DNA from 4 places in the Staphylococcus sp. TCBT05 genome. Region 4 is predicted to be linked to each of the others. Evidence: predicted binding sites of a transcription regulator. Region 4 holds the regulator's gene; each other region holds the start of a gene.
The links. Region 4 encodes Rex, which represses fermentation and respiration genes when NADH is low (regulators of the CRP and FNR family bind a similar motif). Its sites were predicted from a motif close to TTGTGAAATATTTCACAA; they were not measured.
Positions count from the first base shown of each region.

Region 1: ACY191_RS04485 (nitrate/nitrite transporter) is a predicted target of Rex. The motif match lies at 2,792-2,809, and genes of this name have one in related genera.
Region 2: ACY191_RS04450 (nitrate reductase subunit alpha) is a predicted target of Rex. The motif match lies at 2,043-2,060, and genes of this name have one in related genera.
Region 3: ACY191_RS10880 (cytochrome ubiquinol oxidase subunit I) is a predicted target of Rex. The motif match lies at 2,496-2,513, and genes of this name have one in related genera.

Region 1 is NZ_JBUQDQ010000005.1:1,005,631-1,010,140, reverse strand. It holds gene ACY191_RS04500 (MarR family winged helix-turn-helix transcriptional regulator) at 1-195, shown strand, start outside; gene ACY191_RS04495 (Hsp20/alpha crystallin family protein) at 442-822, shown strand; gene ACY191_RS04490 (Hsp20/alpha crystallin family protein) at 858-1,292, shown strand; gene ACY191_RS04485 (nitrate/nitrite transporter) at 1,472-2,635, opposite strand; gene nreC (nitrate respiration regulation response regulator NreC) at 2,963-3,616, opposite strand; gene ACY191_RS04475 (sensor histidine kinase) at 3,637-4,510, opposite strand, start outside.
Region 2 is NZ_JBUQDQ010000005.1:995,970-1,000,479, reverse strand. It holds gene ACY191_RS04450 (nitrate reductase subunit alpha) at 1-1,971, opposite strand, end outside; gene cobA (uroporphyrinogen-III C-methyltransferase) at 2,345-3,283, opposite strand; gene nirD (nitrite reductase small subunit NirD) at 3,274-3,585, opposite strand; gene nirB (nitrite reductase large subunit NirB) at 3,590-4,510, opposite strand, start outside.
Region 3 is NZ_JBUQDQ010000038.1:799,897-804,406, reverse strand. It holds gene ACY191_RS10895 (phosphocarrier protein HPr) at 1-122, shown strand, start outside; gene ptsP (phosphoenolpyruvate--protein phosphotransferase) at 124-1,839, shown strand; gene ACY191_RS10885 (glutaredoxin family protein) at 2,104-2,337, opposite strand; gene ACY191_RS10880 (cytochrome ubiquinol oxidase subunit I) at 2,535-3,890, shown strand; gene ACY191_RS10875 (cytochrome d ubiquinol oxidase subunit II) at 3,887-4,510, shown strand, end outside.
Region 4 is NZ_JBUQDQ010000025.1:17,957-22,466, reverse strand. It holds gene ACY191_RS06145 (oligosaccharide MFS transporter) at 40-1,299, opposite strand; gene ACY191_RS06140 (glycoside hydrolase family 43 protein) at 1,292-2,284, opposite strand; gene ACY191_RS06135 (redox-sensing transcriptional repressor Rex) at 2,480-3,127, opposite strand; gene ACY191_RS06130 (ABC-F family ATP-binding cassette domain-containing protein) at 3,274-4,510, shown strand, end outside.

The sequences.
Region 1 (4,510 bases), on a different contig from region 4:
ACAAGAACACGTGAACTTGATGATGAACGTAATTTACAAATTGCGTTAACTGAAAAAGGAATAAACGTAAAAGAGCCTTTATTAGGTATCTCTAAAAAAGTCTTTAGTGAATTTGATATGGACAAAGAAGAAGCTATCGACTTAAAGGAAACATTACAAAAATTTGTAAATAAACATTTTACAAAAGAAATTTAATATATACTTACGAGGTAGATTAAAAGTAGGAAGTTGCATTAACGTTGACGTTCTATATCTTTTAGTTGCCTCTTTTTTATATTTAACTTTATCTATCAGCGCTCAATTTCTTTAATCAATGCCTTCTAGTCACCTACCACAATATCAACATAATAAAATTTTCAATCGTATAAGCCTTTGACTTTGACTTTCTTTGACTATAGTTTTATAATGTAATCATAAAGTTAAAGGAGAGGTGTTTTAGAGATGATTCAATATAGACAAACACGTCATTTACCAACTGATTTATTTGATAATATGCTACTTGGAAATTCAAATTTCAAAGTAAATGTTTATCAACAAAGTAATAACTATACAATTACCGCAGAACTCCCTGGTTTTAATAAAGAAGATATTAACATTGAATACGACAACAACATTTTAACAATATCAGCAGAGCGTTCTGACAATGAAGCGACTGAAAATGAACAACAGTACTTGATTCGTGAAAGAAATACTAAAAAACAAAGTAGACAATTTATTTTTAAACACATCGATACTACAAATATTAATGCCACAATGGAAGATGGTATGCTAATCGTTAACTTACCAATGAAACAAAGTAAAACACAAATTAACATTGATTAATAAAATACTTTATACAAATTAAGGAGTGATTGCTCATGGCTTTTGAAAAGAAACCATTTAACAATTCAATTTTTGATGTAAACCCTAGCGACTTATTTAAAGATTTCGGCAAGCAAATATTCGATCAATTCCCAAATCAAACACAAATCAAATCTGATGTTACGGAACTTGAAGATTATTACCTAATTGAAGCAGAATTACCAGGTATTAAAAAGGAAAATATCAGTTTAGCATTCGATAAAAACATTTTAACTATTGAAGCAAAACAAGCTCAATTAAATACCGAAGAGGACTCAGCTGGCAAAATCATTCATCAAGAGCGCAGTTATAGCGATTTAAAACGACAATTTAACTTTGACAATGTCAATGAACAAGGTATTACTGCAGCGCATGATAACGGTATTTTACGTGTAACACTGCCAAAATTACCTGCTGAAGAAAATAAAGCAACACGCATTGAAATTAATTAACATTTAAATAGACAGTACTTTATAAGTAGCACTATAGTGAATTTGACGATGGTGTGAAGTATAACGATATTCATTTAATATTCTTGATCTTATCCATCACTTGAACAGTGATTTAAATATATATCAGCCTATCAAATAGACGTCCACAATGTAATTGCACTGTGGACGCCTATTTTTTATTATTTAAAAGTTAATTTATCACGTTTTACAATATGATACATAGTTATTATTGCGATCACACCAAATAATGCTAAGAATACAAATGCCAGATGGCTCGTACCAGTGATTGATGTGACATAAGCAATGACAATAGGTGGGAAGAATCCACCTAAGCCTCCCATCATGGAAACAATACCATTCGCTGCACCAGACTCTTTGGCAAAGTAAAATGGCACTAATTTAAATACTAAACCATTCCCTAATCCAGCACATAGACTAATTAACAAACACCCTATTGTAAATAGAATAATATGTGCTGAAAAACTTAAGATTAATGCTCCTATAATCATAAAAATAAAATCTATAATTAATAGGATAACTGCATTCCATTTATCACCTAATACGCCTCCCAAAGGTCGTAAAAATGTCGCCAAAGCAATAAATATACCTGATCTAATACCAGCATCAACACTTGAAATCTCAAAATTTTGAACCAGGTAATTTGGTAAAAACAAGCCAAATGCAACAAATGCTCCGAATGTAATAAAATACCAAAAGCTCATGTAATATAATTTCAAATCTTTAAATAAAATTTTAGATTGTTGTAGTAACGGAACTTTAATTTTTTGTTCATTGGCATCACCTAACAAGAACATTAATAATGCAAAAATTGCGATGATGACTAGATAACACCTCACTGTTGATTGCCAGCCAATTATACCGGCAATAGGAGGGGCTAAAAAAGAAGAAATGGCAGTTCCGATATTCCCCATACCATAAATTCCATTTGCTAATCCTACTTTAGCTCTAGGAAAATATTTAGGTACTGAAGTTACTCCCACAGAAAATACTGCTCCACCTACACCTAAAAAGAAGCCTGCAGCCATCAACATTATAGGTGATTGTGCATTACTTAAGAAGTAAATTGGAAACAATAAAATTATAAAGCTACTAAAGAATACCCATTTGGCCCCTATGATATTAGTTAAATAACCAAAAGGCACCCTTAAAACAGAACCTAGAATAACTGGAATAGCTAATATAATTGATAGTTGACTCCCACTTATTTGTATATCTTCTTTAATAAAAGGCATTAATGGCGCAATGATACTCCACGCCATAAATCCAGTCACTAAACTTAATGTCTGCAAGACCAATTGAAAACTACCCGTTGACTTTCGCATTCATATTCACCTTCATCCTTAACAATAATTTAAAGTCTAATTTCTAGTCAAAATGCTACATACAATTACTTGTTAGTCATGTATTGCTAATAACAAATCAACTCTTGTACTAGTGAGTAACCTAGTAGTATATCTTTAACTATAATTTTAGAATCTTTGTGAAAAAATGAACATAAGGAGTTTCCCTTGAGTAAATATATAAATTCCCTATACGAATCAACCTGAGTATCACATTAATTTAATAAGCAATATTAAAAGCCACACAACAATACAATTAACTACAATCATATTGTTATATGGCTTTCATAAGATTAAAACGTATCACTATTAAAAGTCTATTAACTTTTTCTTCATTGCATATTCAACTAATTCTGGTTTGGATTTTAAATTTAACTTTTGCATAATGTGTGTTTTATGCGCCTCCACTGTCTTTACAGATACGTATAATTTTTCAGCAATATCTTTATTTCCATATCCTTTGGCAATAAGTGGTAAGATTTCCAATTCTCGTTTTGATAATATTAAAAATGGATCCGTGCTATCTTTAATATCTTTATTTGAATGATTGACGAACTCTTTTACTAATGAAGTTGTTAATTTTGCATCAATATATGTTTCACCTTGATAAATCGTTCTCACTGCTAGTAATAACTGTTCATCTGGCGCATTTTTTAAGATATAACCTTTCGCGCCGTTTCTCAATACATGAAAGAGATATTCTTCATCATCATACATCGTTAATATGAGTATCTTAGTTTCAGGAAAACTGTCACTAATCTTACTCGTAGCTATTAAACCTGATTCTCCCGGTGGCATACTTAAATCCATGATGAGTACATCGGGTTTATGTTGCATTACTTTCTGATATGCTTCCACCCCATCTGCTGCTGTCCCCACAACTTCCATATCTTCCTGATAATTTAAAATCATAGAAAACCCAGTTCGTACTACGGCATGATCATCTGCAATTACAATTCTCAACTTAAAATCTCCTTATAAACTTATAATGGAACTTCAACTGTTACACTTGTTCCCTTCCCAATATCTGTATCTATATTAACTTTCGCATTTATTAACTCCGCGCGTTCATTCATTCCATATAATCCTAAACCTGTGCCTTTAGGTTGTGCTGATTTGTCAAAACCCTTTCCTTTATCGACGACTTTAGCAACTAATCGCTCATCAGTGACCTCTATATCAACATCCACGAAATCAATTTCTGCATATTTTATAGCGTTAAACACGGCTTCTTGCACAATTCTATATATCACCGTTTCTATTTCATTATCAAAGCGTTGTGTTAATAAATTACAATGATAAATCACATGTATACCGTAATTTTCTTCGACTTGTTTAAAATATGATTTAAATGCTGCATCTAATCCTAAGTCGTCTAAAGAAGATGGACGCAATTCCACTGATAAATTACGAATATCATCAATCAATTTGGTAACAAGTCCTTCTATCTTTGACGAATTGTGAATTAGGCTATCGACATCCTTTTGATATTTCATTAATCTCAATTCAATGTCCACATTCATCATTTCTTGAATGACGCTGTCGTGTAATTCTCGTGAAATACGCTTGCGTTCATTTTCTTGTGCATGTATTGTCTTTTGCATCATTTGTCTTTGATACATTTTATCGTGTCTTTCAATTTGTGGTGACACATTTTGTAATGTAAATGCTTTGACTCCTGTAGCTTCATCTATAGTTTGATACGTCGCTGTGAAAGGCTCAATAGTCCCATGTGTTGTTTTCATAAATACTTGAAAGCTAGAATTACCAATTTCCTTTGCTTCTAAAAAACAATTTACACATGATTGTAAATCATATTCATTCGTATAGCCGTCACAACGATTACAAATCGCATGT
Region 2 (4,510 bases), on a different contig from region 4:
ATCTTCACCAAAAGATAAACTATTTTTATCGAATTGAGGATAGGATGGTAACCATCCAGCTCTCGCTGCTAATACATTATAATCTGCTGGGTGCTTATGTTTAATGTGATCTGCTAATGGTGATTTCAAACTATCTACAGTTGATAATTCATATTTCCATTGGTCTGTAGCAAAATAGAACCAACTTGTTCCATTTTGTAATCGTGGAGGTGCTTGCCAATCTTTTGCAAAGGCAATTGTATTCCACCCTTCAATTGGTCTACATTTTTCTTGTCCTACATAGTGAGCCCAACCCCCACCATTTACACCTTGGCAACCACAAAGCAAGATTAAATTAATAATTGAACGATAAATCGTATCTGAATTAAACCAATGATTAATCCCTGCACCCATTATTATCATGGATTTACCTTCAGTATCGATGGCATTTTGTGCAAACTCACGGGCAACTTGTATAACTAAATCCTGTTTCACACCTGTAATTTGTTCTTGCCATGCTGGTGTGTAGTATGATGTTTTATCTTCATAACTATTGGCTTCTAACACATGGTCAAAGCGTTTCACACCATATTGACTCGCCATTAGATCAAACACTGTAGTAATATATTTTTCTTCACCATTTTCCAAAGTAATCTTTTTGACGGGAATTGTTCTTTCAAAAATACCGTTGCCATTATTATCGAAATAAGGAAATTGAATATCAACGTGTTCATGGTCTAACTCAGCAAATGATAACAATGGATTAATCGGTTGCCCTTGTTCATCTTCAAGCTTTAAGTTCCATGCCTTACCTTGTTCCCATCTTTGTCCAATAGTTCCATTTGGTACAGTTAAACGCTCACTATTACCATCAAAAATAACAGGTTTCCAATCACCATTCGTTGTTTTAGATGTAATATCATTTTCACGTAAAAAACGCCCTGCTTTATATCCTTTATCATCTTTATCTAACATGATGACAAATGGCATATCTGTATATTGTTTTGAATAATTGATAAAGCGCTCATTAGGATTATCAATATAAAACTCTTGTAAAATAACATGTGTCATCGCTTGTGCTACTGCTGCATCCGTTCCAGGATTTGGAGATAACCAATTATCCGCAAATTTAACATTCTCAGCATAGTCTGGCGCTACTGATACAACCTTTGTTCCTTTGTAACGAACCTCAGTCATAAAATGAGCATCTGGAGTTCTAGTTAATGGCACATTTGATCCCCACATGATAATATATGACGCATTGTACCAATCACTTGATTCAGGTACATCTGTTTGCTCACCCCAAATTTGTGGTGATGCTGGTGGTAAATCTGCATACCAATCATAAAAACTTAGCATCTCTCCCCCAAGTAAACTAATGAATCGTGCTCCAGATGCGTAACTTAACATCGACATCGCAGGTATTGGTGTAAAGCCAGCAATTCTATCAGGTCCATATTTTTTAATCGTATATATGATTTGTGCCGAAATCAGTTGTGATACATCTTTCCAATTTGTTCTAACTAAGCCACCTTTACCTCGTGCTTGTTTATAAATTTTGGCTTTTTCTTCATCTTCAACGATAGACGCCCACGCTGCAACAGTATTATCATGATGTTCCTTTAATGCTGCAGTCCATAACTCCCAAAGCTTTCCTCTTATATATGGATATCGAACACGTAACGGACTATATTCATACCATGAAAATGATGCACCTCTCGGACACCCTCTTGGCTCAAATTCAGGCATGTCAGGACCACAACTAGGATAATCGATTTGTTGATTTTCCCAAGTAATAACCCCATTTTTAACAAAAACTTTCCACGAACAAGAACCAGTACAATTCACACCATGTGTGGTTCTCACAACTTTATCATGACTCCATCGTTCTCTATACATTTTCTCCCATTCACGACTTTTGCTCTCTAAGATTGACCAATTACCATTAAATTTTTCTGTTGGTTTAAAAAATTTAAGCCCAAACTTTTTCATTTTATACACCCTCTCACAAGTTCGTTCCTGTTAACTGAAATCACTTCGCTTATTAATATATTTCATAAACATTGTACAATTTTTCACAATATACAAAAATTAGGGATTTTCCTAAATGCATAGGAAAATCCCCTTATTATTTTATGACCATGTTAAATGGTTACAATTTAAGTCATTCTATTCTTCATAATTTTATTTTTTTCATCTATTATTGTAAGTTTTAAAAGAAAAGAAAATGAAAGATATTTAATTGAATGATGTCCACTAATATTCACGAAGTAAACCGCAGTAGTTGTTTTATTGAGCATTAATAACCATTTTTGGTCAATCGTCTTAGATTTATACAGAGTTATGTTTTTATGTGTATTTATTGTTACTTTACTATTATTTTCGAATCAAAAGATTGTTTTAAATACATTTCTATTAACGCCCTTTGTGATGGATGTAGTTGTTCTATATCATTAGGAAGTATCATACACCAGTCACCTTGCGTGTATAATTCAAAAGCCTTGTCAATCGCATGAGTACGTATCCCTTGCACTAAATATTTTGTTCTATATTTGACCGTTAATCCTTCACCCATATTCAATTTACCAATAACATGTCCTATGATGATAAGCCCTGGTTTACTATTATTGGTGACATCCTTTAACTTATCTACAATATTTAATACTGTCCCTGTAACATATTGTTCCATTGGCCCTGTCACATCAAAGCATACAACAACGGGAAAATTAGTGTGTGTCTTGTTATAGATTTCTTTCATTATGCTATCAATATTTCTAATTCCCATATAAATCGCTAAGGTACCATAATTTAATAATCCATTGATATCGAAAGGTTTATCGGAATTATCTTTAAAATGCCCTGTAGTAAATGTCACACTCGTAGCTATATCACGTATTGTGAAGCCTAAACCAAGATGTGCCATAGCTACAGTTGATGAAGTGATACCAGGTATAATGTCATAATCTATGTGCATCTTATTTAATATTTCTACTTCTTCGTATACTCTACCAAACACAGCCGGGTCTCCACCTTTAAGCCTCACAACTAGGTCATATTTCGATGCAGTTTCGATCAACAAGTCATTAATTTCATCTTGTTTAACATGTTTACTATAAGGTAATTTCCCAACATCGATAATGGGAATTTCCGGTCTTGCCAACTGTAGGATAAATGGATTTACCAAACGATCATATAAGATTACATCAGCCCTTTTTATTAACTGTTCTGCTTGTCTTGTAAGTAATGTAGGATCTCCAGGTCCTGCACCTATAAGATAAACTTTACCGTAATTGATTACAGGCATACATAGACATCCTCGTCGATGATTTCTACTTTATAAAATTCTACACATCCGGTATCAGGTTCTTGAACTATTCCTGTCGTCAAATCTACCTTTTGATCATGAAGTGGACAGTATACAAACTCACCACTTACTATACCTTCACTCAATGGCCCATTTTTGTGTGGACATATATTATTGACCGCATAAACATTTCCACCCTCAGTTAAAAACAGACCGATTTCTTTATTCTCAACCAGTATTTTCTTACCGATCAACGGCTGTAACTCTTTCAAATGCGCTACTTTAATTTTTCTTTGTGCCATCTATTTATACCTCCTCAACTGCGAAGCGTGCTTTTTCTTTTTCCTGACTTGAAATTTGTCGCCAAGGTTCCGCTTGTACCACTTCTTTTGCTTCCATAATTCTCTGGAATAACTGTGTTTGTTGTGTTTCATTTAAAATGACATCTTTTACACGATCAAAACCAAGACGATTTAACCACGGTGCTGTACGCTCTGCATAAATACCTGTTTCTCTATAGTATTGCATCAATGCACCGCACAACTTTACGACTTCATCTTCGGTTTCAACCGTCGTTAAATACTGCCCTATCGTTACTTCAGTACCGCCATTACCACCGATATAAATTTGGAATCCATTTTCAACACCAATCACGCCAAAGTCTTTAACACCTGATTCGACACAACTTCTTGGACAACCTGAAACGCCCATTTTAAATTTATGTGGTGTGTCTATATATTCAAATGTGCTTTCTAAACGAATCGCTAACTTAGTTGTATCTTGTGTACCAAATCGACAAAAAGATTTACCTACACAACTCTTAACTGAACGCGTCTTTTTACCATAAGCTGAAGCCGAACGCATACCTAAATCATCCCAAATTTGTGGCAATAGTTCCTTCTTAACACCGTATAAACCTATACGCTGAGAACCTGTAACCTTTACTAAAGGAATCTGATATTTTTTAGCAACCGTACCTAATTGAATGAGTTGATCAGCATCTGTCACCCCACCACGCATTTGAGGTATCACTGAAAATGTACCATCATTTTGAATATTCGCATGGTATCTTTCATTAGCAAATCTAGATGCCGTTTCGTCTTCATGATCATGTGGATAGACCATATTTAAATAGTAATTAATTGCCGGTCTACATTTAGGACAACCACCTTTATCTTTAAATTGTAAAACATGTCGGACTTCTTTCGATGTTTTTAAACCTTTAGC
Region 3 (4,510 bases), on a different contig from region 4:
GTGTTATGAGTTTAGGTGTAGGTAAAGATGCGGAAATCACAATCTATGCCGATGGTAGCGATGAAGCTGATGCAATTTCTGCAATTACAGACATCTTATCTAAAGAAGGTTTAACTGCTTAATATGTCACAATATATTAATGGTATTGCTGCATCTGATGGTGTAGCAATTGCCAAGGCATATTTATTAGTAGAACCAGACCTTTCATTCAATAGTGAAAAGGTTACAGATGTCGATTCAGAAATTGAAAAGTTCAGAAATGCTATCGATACATCTAAAGTTGAATTAACTAAGATTAGAAATAATGCAGAAGAGAACCTTGGTGCTGATAAAGCAGCAATCTTTGATGCACATCTACTAGTCTTAGATGATCCAGAATTAATTCAACCGATTGAAGATAAGATTAACAACGAACAAGTTAACGCTCCAACAGCTCTAACAGATGTTACAGGGCAATTCATCACAATATTTGAATCAATGGACAATGAGTATATGAAAGAACGTGCTGCTGATATTAGAGACGTTTCTAAACGTGTATTGGCACATATTTTGGGAGTTGAATTACCAAATCCTAGTATGATTGATGAAAGCGTTGTCATCATCGGGAATGATTTAACACCATCAGACACAGCTCAATTGAACAAAGAGTTTGTGCAAGGATTTGTAACGAATATTGGTGGTAGAACATCTCATTCTGCTATCATGAGCCGTTCATTAGAAATCCCGGCGATTGTTGGTACGAAATCAATTACTCAAGAAGTTAAACAAGGCGACATGATTATTGTTGATGGTTTAACTGGTGAGGTAATTATTGATCCGACTGAGGATGAAGTGATTGCTTATCAAAATAAGCGTGAACGCTTCTTTGAAGATAAGAAAGAATTACAAAAGTTACGCGATGAAGAAACGACAACAATTGATGGTAAGCACGCCGAATTAGCAGCAAATATTGGTACACCAGATGATTTAACTGGTGTTATCGAAAATGGTGCAGAAGGTATTGGTTTATATCGTACTGAGTTCTTATATATGGGAAGAGACGAAATGCCTTCTGAGGATGAGCAATTTGAAGCTTACAAGAAAGTATTAGAAACAATGAAAGACAAACGTGTCGTTGTTCGTACGTTAGATATTGGTGGCGATAAAGAGCTACCATATTTAAACTTACCTGAAGAAATGAATCCATTCTTAGGATATCGTGCGATACGTTTATGCTTGGATCAACCTGATATTTTCAGACCGCAATTGCGTGCATTATTACGCGCATCTGCATTCGGTAAGTTAAATATCATGTTCCCAATGGTTGCTACAATTCAAGAGTTCCGTGATGCCAAAGCATTACTTCTTGAAGAGAAGGACAATTTAACACAAGAAGGTGTTGAAGTATCTGATGATATCGAATTAGGTATCATGGTAGAAATTCCTTCTACAGCAGCTTTAGCTGATGTATTTGCTAAAGAGGTTGACTTCTTTAGTATCGGTACAAATGATTTAATTCAATACACTATGGCTGCAGATAGAATGTCAGAACGTGTATCATACTTGTATCAACCATATAATCCTTCAATTTTACGTTTAGTTAAACAAGTTATTGAAGCTTCTCATAAAGAAGGTAAATGGACAGGTATGTGTGGCGAAATGGCTGGAGATGAGATAGCAATTCCATTGTTATTAGGTTTAGGTTTAGATGAGTTCTCAATGAGTGCGACATCGATTCTTAAAGCGCGTCGTCAAATCAAAGGCTTAAGTCAAAATGAAATGGAAGAATTAGCAGATAGAGCAATTAATTGTGCAACTACTGAAGAAGTTACTACATTAGTTAATCAATATGCAAAATAATGCTAATAATTATGGATTGGGCAAAGAAATATAATTTCTAACGATCCATATGAAAACATATAAAATAGTAGGAGGATTGGTCGAGTTAATTGGCCAATTCTTTTTTTATTAATATAAATAGAGGCAACGTTTCAATTATGCTGAAACGTTGCCTCTATTTATATTTAACATCAGTCAATCATCATTGGATTGGAAAAATTAATTTAACTTTTATAAAAAAGGGTAGATATGTACAAAATGATTATATTTTTTCAATAAGATTCATTACGCTTCAATATCTAATGTACGATTAATTTTTTCCATATCAATTTGATACATTGGTTCATCATCAATGAGTATAAAAGGTGTCGCAAATGCATCATATTCCATCATTTCATTTCTATATTGTGCATTCGCAACATTTTTTTCTTCGAAAGCCACACCTTTGTCAGTTAGGTAACTTTTAATAAAAGTACATGGAGGGCAGTCATTCTGTGTATAAATTATGACACTTTTCATTTGAAGACATCCTTTCTTGAATCCACTTATATTAATATAAGAGAGTTTATTATATTTATCAAGTGTGTAATTTATATGCTTATAGTCATCAATTTGTCACTAATTTATAGTTAGAAATAATTTCAAAAATTATATAACGGGTTTATAATGGATGGAAGTTGTGATTTTTGTCACAAATAAAAGTAAAAGGTGATAATATGGATTCAGTTGAATTAGCAAGATTTCTAACTGCAATGACGCTTGCAGTGCACATAATTTTTGCGACAATCGGTGTGGGAATGCCGCTTATGTTTGCAATTGCTGAATTTTTAGGTATTAGAAATAATGATCCTAAATATATAACTTTAGCAAAACGTTGGTCAAAAGGTTATACCATTACTGTAGCTGTCGGTGTTGTGACAGGTACAATTATTGGTTTACAGCTATCTCTATTGTGGCCTACATTTATGCAAATGGGTGGTCACGTAATTGCATTACCATTATTTATGGAAACTTTTGCATTCTTCTTTGAAGCAATATTCTTGAGTATTTACTTATATACTTGGGATCGATTTAAAAATAAATGGACGCACTTTTGGATTAGTATACCTGTAATTTTAGGTGGTTCATTTTCAGCGTTCTTTATCACTGCAGTTAACTCATTTATGAATACACCTGCAGGATTTGAAATGAAAAATGGCAAAATGATTAATGTGGAACCTTGGGCAGCTATGTTTAATGATTCATTCTTAGTACGTTCATTCCATGTTGTAGCGACAGCATTGATGACAATGGCGTTCGTGTTAGCTGCAGTAGCAGCATTTAAACTATTGAAGAATAAATTTGCTCAGGATACCGAATATCATAAAAAGGCACTTAAGCTTACGATGATATTAGGGTTAATTTTTACATTAGGCTCAATGTTAGCAGGAGATATGTCAGCTAAGTTTCTTCACAAAGAACAGCCTGAGAAGCTTGCTGCCTATGAGTGGCATTTTGATACTGAGTCTAAGGCAGATCTAGTGTTATTTGGTACTTTAGACGAAAAAACACAAGAAGTTTCGGGTGCTATTAAAATTCCAGGCGTATTAAGCTTTTTAGCAGATAATAACTTTAATACAAAGGTGAAAGGCTTAGATGAGTTCCCGAAAGAATTAAGACCACCTATGATAGTACATTACTACTTTGATTTGATGGTATTTATGGGTGTGTTCTGTATGGTTGTTTCAGGTGCCTATGTAATGACATTAGTCTTTAAAAAATTGAAGAAATTCACTTACTCCAAAGCTATGTTATATGGTGCGTTATTAACGGGGCCAGCAGCATTATTAGCGATAGAATTTGGTTGGTTCTTAACAGAACAAGGACGCCAACCATGGATGGTTAGAGGCTATCTTAAGGTTGCAGACGCAGCAACTCAAGCTGGTGGATTAACGTTAGTTACGGTATTATTCGCACTCTTATATATCGTTCTTATTGTTACTTCGTCTTATGTATTAATTAGGATGTTTAAACATAAGCCTGCTTATAAAGACGTTGAAAAACTAAAGCAAGAAAGAGGTGATTTATCATGATATTTGCATATATAGGAATCACAGTACTATGGTTTTTCTTATTTTGCTATATTATTGTTGCCTCTATTGACTTTGGGGCAGGATTCTTTACATTACACGCGAAAGTAACGAAACAAGATAAAAAGATAAATCATTTAATTGCAAGATACTTAAATCCTGTTTGGGAAGTAACGAATGTATTCTTCGTTTTCTTCTTTGTTGGAATGGTAGGATTTTTCCCAGACACTGCGAAATATTTCGGTTCAGTGCTATTACTGCCAGCCTCTATTGCTGTTATTTTGATTTCAATTAGAGGTAGCTTTTATGCATTTGAAAATTATGGTCCAGATACGAAATTACCGTGGTTAGCTTTATATGGAATTGCTGGTTTATTTATACCCGCCGCATTAGCTACGACATTAACAATTTCAGAAGGTGGCTTTATTAAAGAGCATGCCGGTAACATCGATTTGAATTGGGTGGAATTATTGTTAAGTCCATATGCATGGGCAGTGGTATTTTTAGCAGTCATTTCGGTATTGTATATTTCTTCTGGATTCTTAACATTTTATGCTGCAAGAGCGCGAGATACTGAAGCATATCGTTTACTTAGATATTGGTTCTTATTCTGGGGGCCGCCG
Region 4 (4,510 bases):
GAGGCTTGATTAATATATATTTGGTTTTTATATATAAAGTTAACTTACTTTTTTTATTTTTCTATTCATCGTAATTTTTTGATAATCTATTTTATCATTACTCATTAATAAAGCACCTAGACAAACAAGGACAATAATAATTAGCGACATCACAATATAAGTGTTTTGAAAACCGATAATTACATAAAGTTTCCCCATTACTAAAGAGAAAAATGCCACCCCTAATTGCTTCGCTACATTAAATGCAAGCATGTAAACTGTAGCAGATAGTCTAATATCAAATGTACCTACGATATATTTCATTATAGAAACTAACATTAGTGGCATTTCTATCGCTGCTAATAGTCTAAAGAATGATAGTAACCAAACTTCATCTGTGAATGCCGTACCTATGACCCTCAAAAATAAAATAATACCAAATAAGAATAAGCCATTCTTAGAACCTATTTTATTAATTATCCATGGCATAAATATCATAACAACCGCTTCAATAAAAATTTGAGTTGAAGTTAATTTACTAAATAATGATTCCCCATTACTTTGATTTGTAAAAAATTTAACAAAATAATTAGGAAACTGTTGATCAAATACATCATATAAACTGGCACTACCAATAATTAATAAACACAATCCCCAAAAACTTTTATTTTTAAATAACTTTAGAATCGTATTTTTATTTACATATGCTCTTTCATTTTTCGTTTTATCATCCTTTTGATATTCAAATGCGTTAACTTTAACAGACCAGAGAATAATACCAAGTAATAGTGCTACTATAGTACATACCCAAAATATACTATTGGGCTGTTTCACAAACATAATGCCACCAATAAATGCGAACGAACCGCCAGCAATTGAACCAAATAATCTTGCATGGCCGTATTCAAAGTTATTTGCTCGGCTCGATTTTTCACAATATGATTCGACGACCCCCACACCACTATACAAACACAAACTAATAAATGAACCACCTAATACACTACCTAACAGCACATTCATATTGATTAATGGAATAAAAGCATATTCAAAAAATGGTCCTATTAGCAGTAAGCAAAAAATAACAAATGCAAACAAATACTTTTTTAATCCTAATTTATCTTGTATGACGCCATAAATTGGTTCAAGTACAATTGCTACAATAGACATTGTTGAAAATACAATTCCAGCTTCTGCTGTGTTTAAATGTGCTACTCTATTTAACCACAATGGCAAAAATGTAATGATTAATGTCCAGATAGCAAAATAAGAGAAATTAATGCCACCAAATCTCCAAAATGTAATACGCTTTAAATTAATCAATGGCATCACTTCCAATTACCTTGGTAGAATGAGGTGTTGAACGCGTATCAACAACAGGTGAACCAAAATCCGGCCAACCATTATACCATTCTATTAATTGCGCACGTGCATGACGATTTGGATCATACAATGGATCGCCCTCAATCTCTGTATAATTTCTAGCATGATAGACCAACACATCATGCAAGTCATCTTTAGATTTTGTAAATGAATTATGTCCTGGACCGTATTGTCCATTTTCAATAGCACTTGTAAATACAGGTTCTTCAACTTTATCCCAAGCATTAACATCTAATAGATTACTATCTACAGAAGCAACAAGCATTCCCATACAGTAATCAATACCTGTTGCACTCGCAGAATATGTTAAAAATATACGTTGCTCTTTTATTAAAATGGCCGGCCCTTCATTTACCCAAAAACCCTTACACTCCCAGTCATATTCGGGTATCGTTAACATTGTTGGTGACCCTTTTAATGTCCATGGATTTTCCATTTCAGAAATATAGATATTTGAGTGTCCTGGTATCTCTATATCTTGTTGTGCCCAAACATAATATAAACGCCCATTTAATTCAAAAACGGTTGCATCCAGCGAAAATGTTTCCCATCCTGTATCTATTTTCCCTTTATCTATCCAGTTATCTGTAAGTGGGTCATCATTACTATTCTCTAAGACGAACATTCTATGATTAAATGTATCATCCTCAATGTAATCATTTGGTGCTGCTGCATAATAGATAAACCATTTATCATTTATTTTATGAATTTCAGGTGCCCAAATCAATGCGCTTTTTTCTCCATCTAAATCTTTAGTCCATACAACATGTTCTTTTGCTTCATTTAGCTCATTCAATGACGATGCTTTCCTCAAAACAATACGGTCATATTTCGGATAAGAACCAGTAAAATAATATGTTCCTGATTCCTTAAAAACAAACGGATCTGCTCTCTGTATTACAATTGGATTGTTTATCTGCTCCATAAAATCCCCCTTAACCCCTTTTTTATGAAAACGTTTACAATTACAATGTATTATATTTGTCCGTATAAGTCAATATATTTTAATCTTTGTCCGTACAAATAAAAGATAATATTGAAATCTTTCTTTAACAAAAAGTAAGTCAAAAATAAACGAGTTTACTTATCTCTATTAAATAAGTAAACTCGTTTGTTAAAATTATTTGTTACTATAATTTTTCATAAAAAATAATAATGATTGTAATTCTATACCTAAATCAATATGATGAACTTGCACATCAGATGGCGTAGATACACGACTTGGTGTAAAGTTTAATATCCCCTTCACTCCAACATCTACTAACTTATCTGTTACTTGCTGCGCAACATCTTCAGGTGTAGTAAGGATTACGATATCTATTTGTTCACGTTCTAGAACCTCGGTAATATCTGCATAATTACTAACACTTACTTGACCGATTTCAGTACCTATCACATCTTCTCGTATATCAAAAGCTTCCGTTATTGTCATTTCATCATGGATTGAGAAATTGTAAGTTAACAATGCTTTACCTAAGTTCCCAACACCAACAATGGCAATTTTAATTTCATCATTTTCACTAATTTCATTTTTGAAAAAGTGTAATAAGCTATCGATATTATAGCCATAACCCTTTTTTCCTAGTTCTCCAAAATATGAAAAATCACGACGAATAGTTGCAGAATCTATATTCAATCCTTCGCTGATTGCCTTTGAATTCACTCTATCTATACCTTTTGATTTTAATGTATTGACGAATCTGTAGTATAACGGTAAACGTTTCAACGTTGCACGAGGAATCTTATCGCTTTGATTAGCCAAGATCATGTCCCCCTAATTTAAATAATAATACTAAATAATCTAATAATTACTACAACATTATACATTAATGATATATAAAAATAAACACTGATAGTTTTATCCATACGCTTTATACGGTAAAATAGATTTTGAATAGAGAGGTGCAAATTCGAATGATATTATTACAATTAAACGATATTACAAAATCATTCGACGGGGATGATATTTTCAACAACGTAGATTTAGAAGTTAAGACGGGGGAACGTATCGGTATTGTTGGACGTAACGGAGCTGGTAAATCTACATTAATGAAAATTATTGCAGGTGTCGAAGATTATGATTCTGGACATATATCAAAAATTAAAAATTTAAAAATGGGTTATTTAACACAACAAATGACTTTAAATACCAATCAAACGGTAATCGCAGAAATGACGAAGCCCTTTGAACATATTAAAGAAATGCAAGAACAAATGAAATTTGAAACAGATTGGTTAGCTAAACATGCAGAGGAATATGATACTGACGAATATAAAGCACATATTGCGCGCTATGAAAGTATCTCAAACCAATTTGAGCAACAAGAAGGCTATCAATATGAAAGTAAAATTAAAACTGTATTACATGGATTAAACTTTACGGAAGATGATTTCAATCGACCAATTAACGATTTCAGTGGTGGACAAAAGACTAGATTATCTTTAGCTCAAATGTTATTGAATGAACCTGACCTGCTACTATTAGATGAACCTACTAACCACTTAGATATGGAGACGACACAATGGCTTGAAAGTTACTTAAATTACTTTAAAGGCGCTATTATCATAATCAGTCATGATAGGTACTTCTTAGACAAAATTGTTAATCAAATATATGATGTCGCACTTGGTGATGTACAACATTATGTTGGAAATTATGGTCAATTCATTGAACAAAGAGATAAATATTACCAAAAAAAGATGCAAGAGTATGAAAGTCAGCAAGCAGAAATTAAAAAATTAGAGACATTCGTAGAAAAAAATATCGCTCGTGCATCAACTTCGGGTATGGCAAAAAGCCGACGTAAAATGTTAGAAAAGATCGAACTTATTAATAAGCCTATCTTAGATGCTAAAAGTGCAAATATTGAATTTGATTTTGAACGCAATACGGGTAACGATGTTTTTCATATAAAAAATTTAGCCATTGGTTACGACGAACCAATCACTTCAAATATCAATTTAGAAATTACCAAAGGTGATCATATCGCGATCATTGGACCAAATGGTATTGGTAAATCTACGCTGATCAAAACTATAGCAGAACGCCAACCAAAAATTTCAGGCGACATCACTAAAGGTGCAAACTTAAAGATTGGCTATTATGACCAAAAGCAAGCAGAATTTAAATCAACAAAATCAATTCTTGATT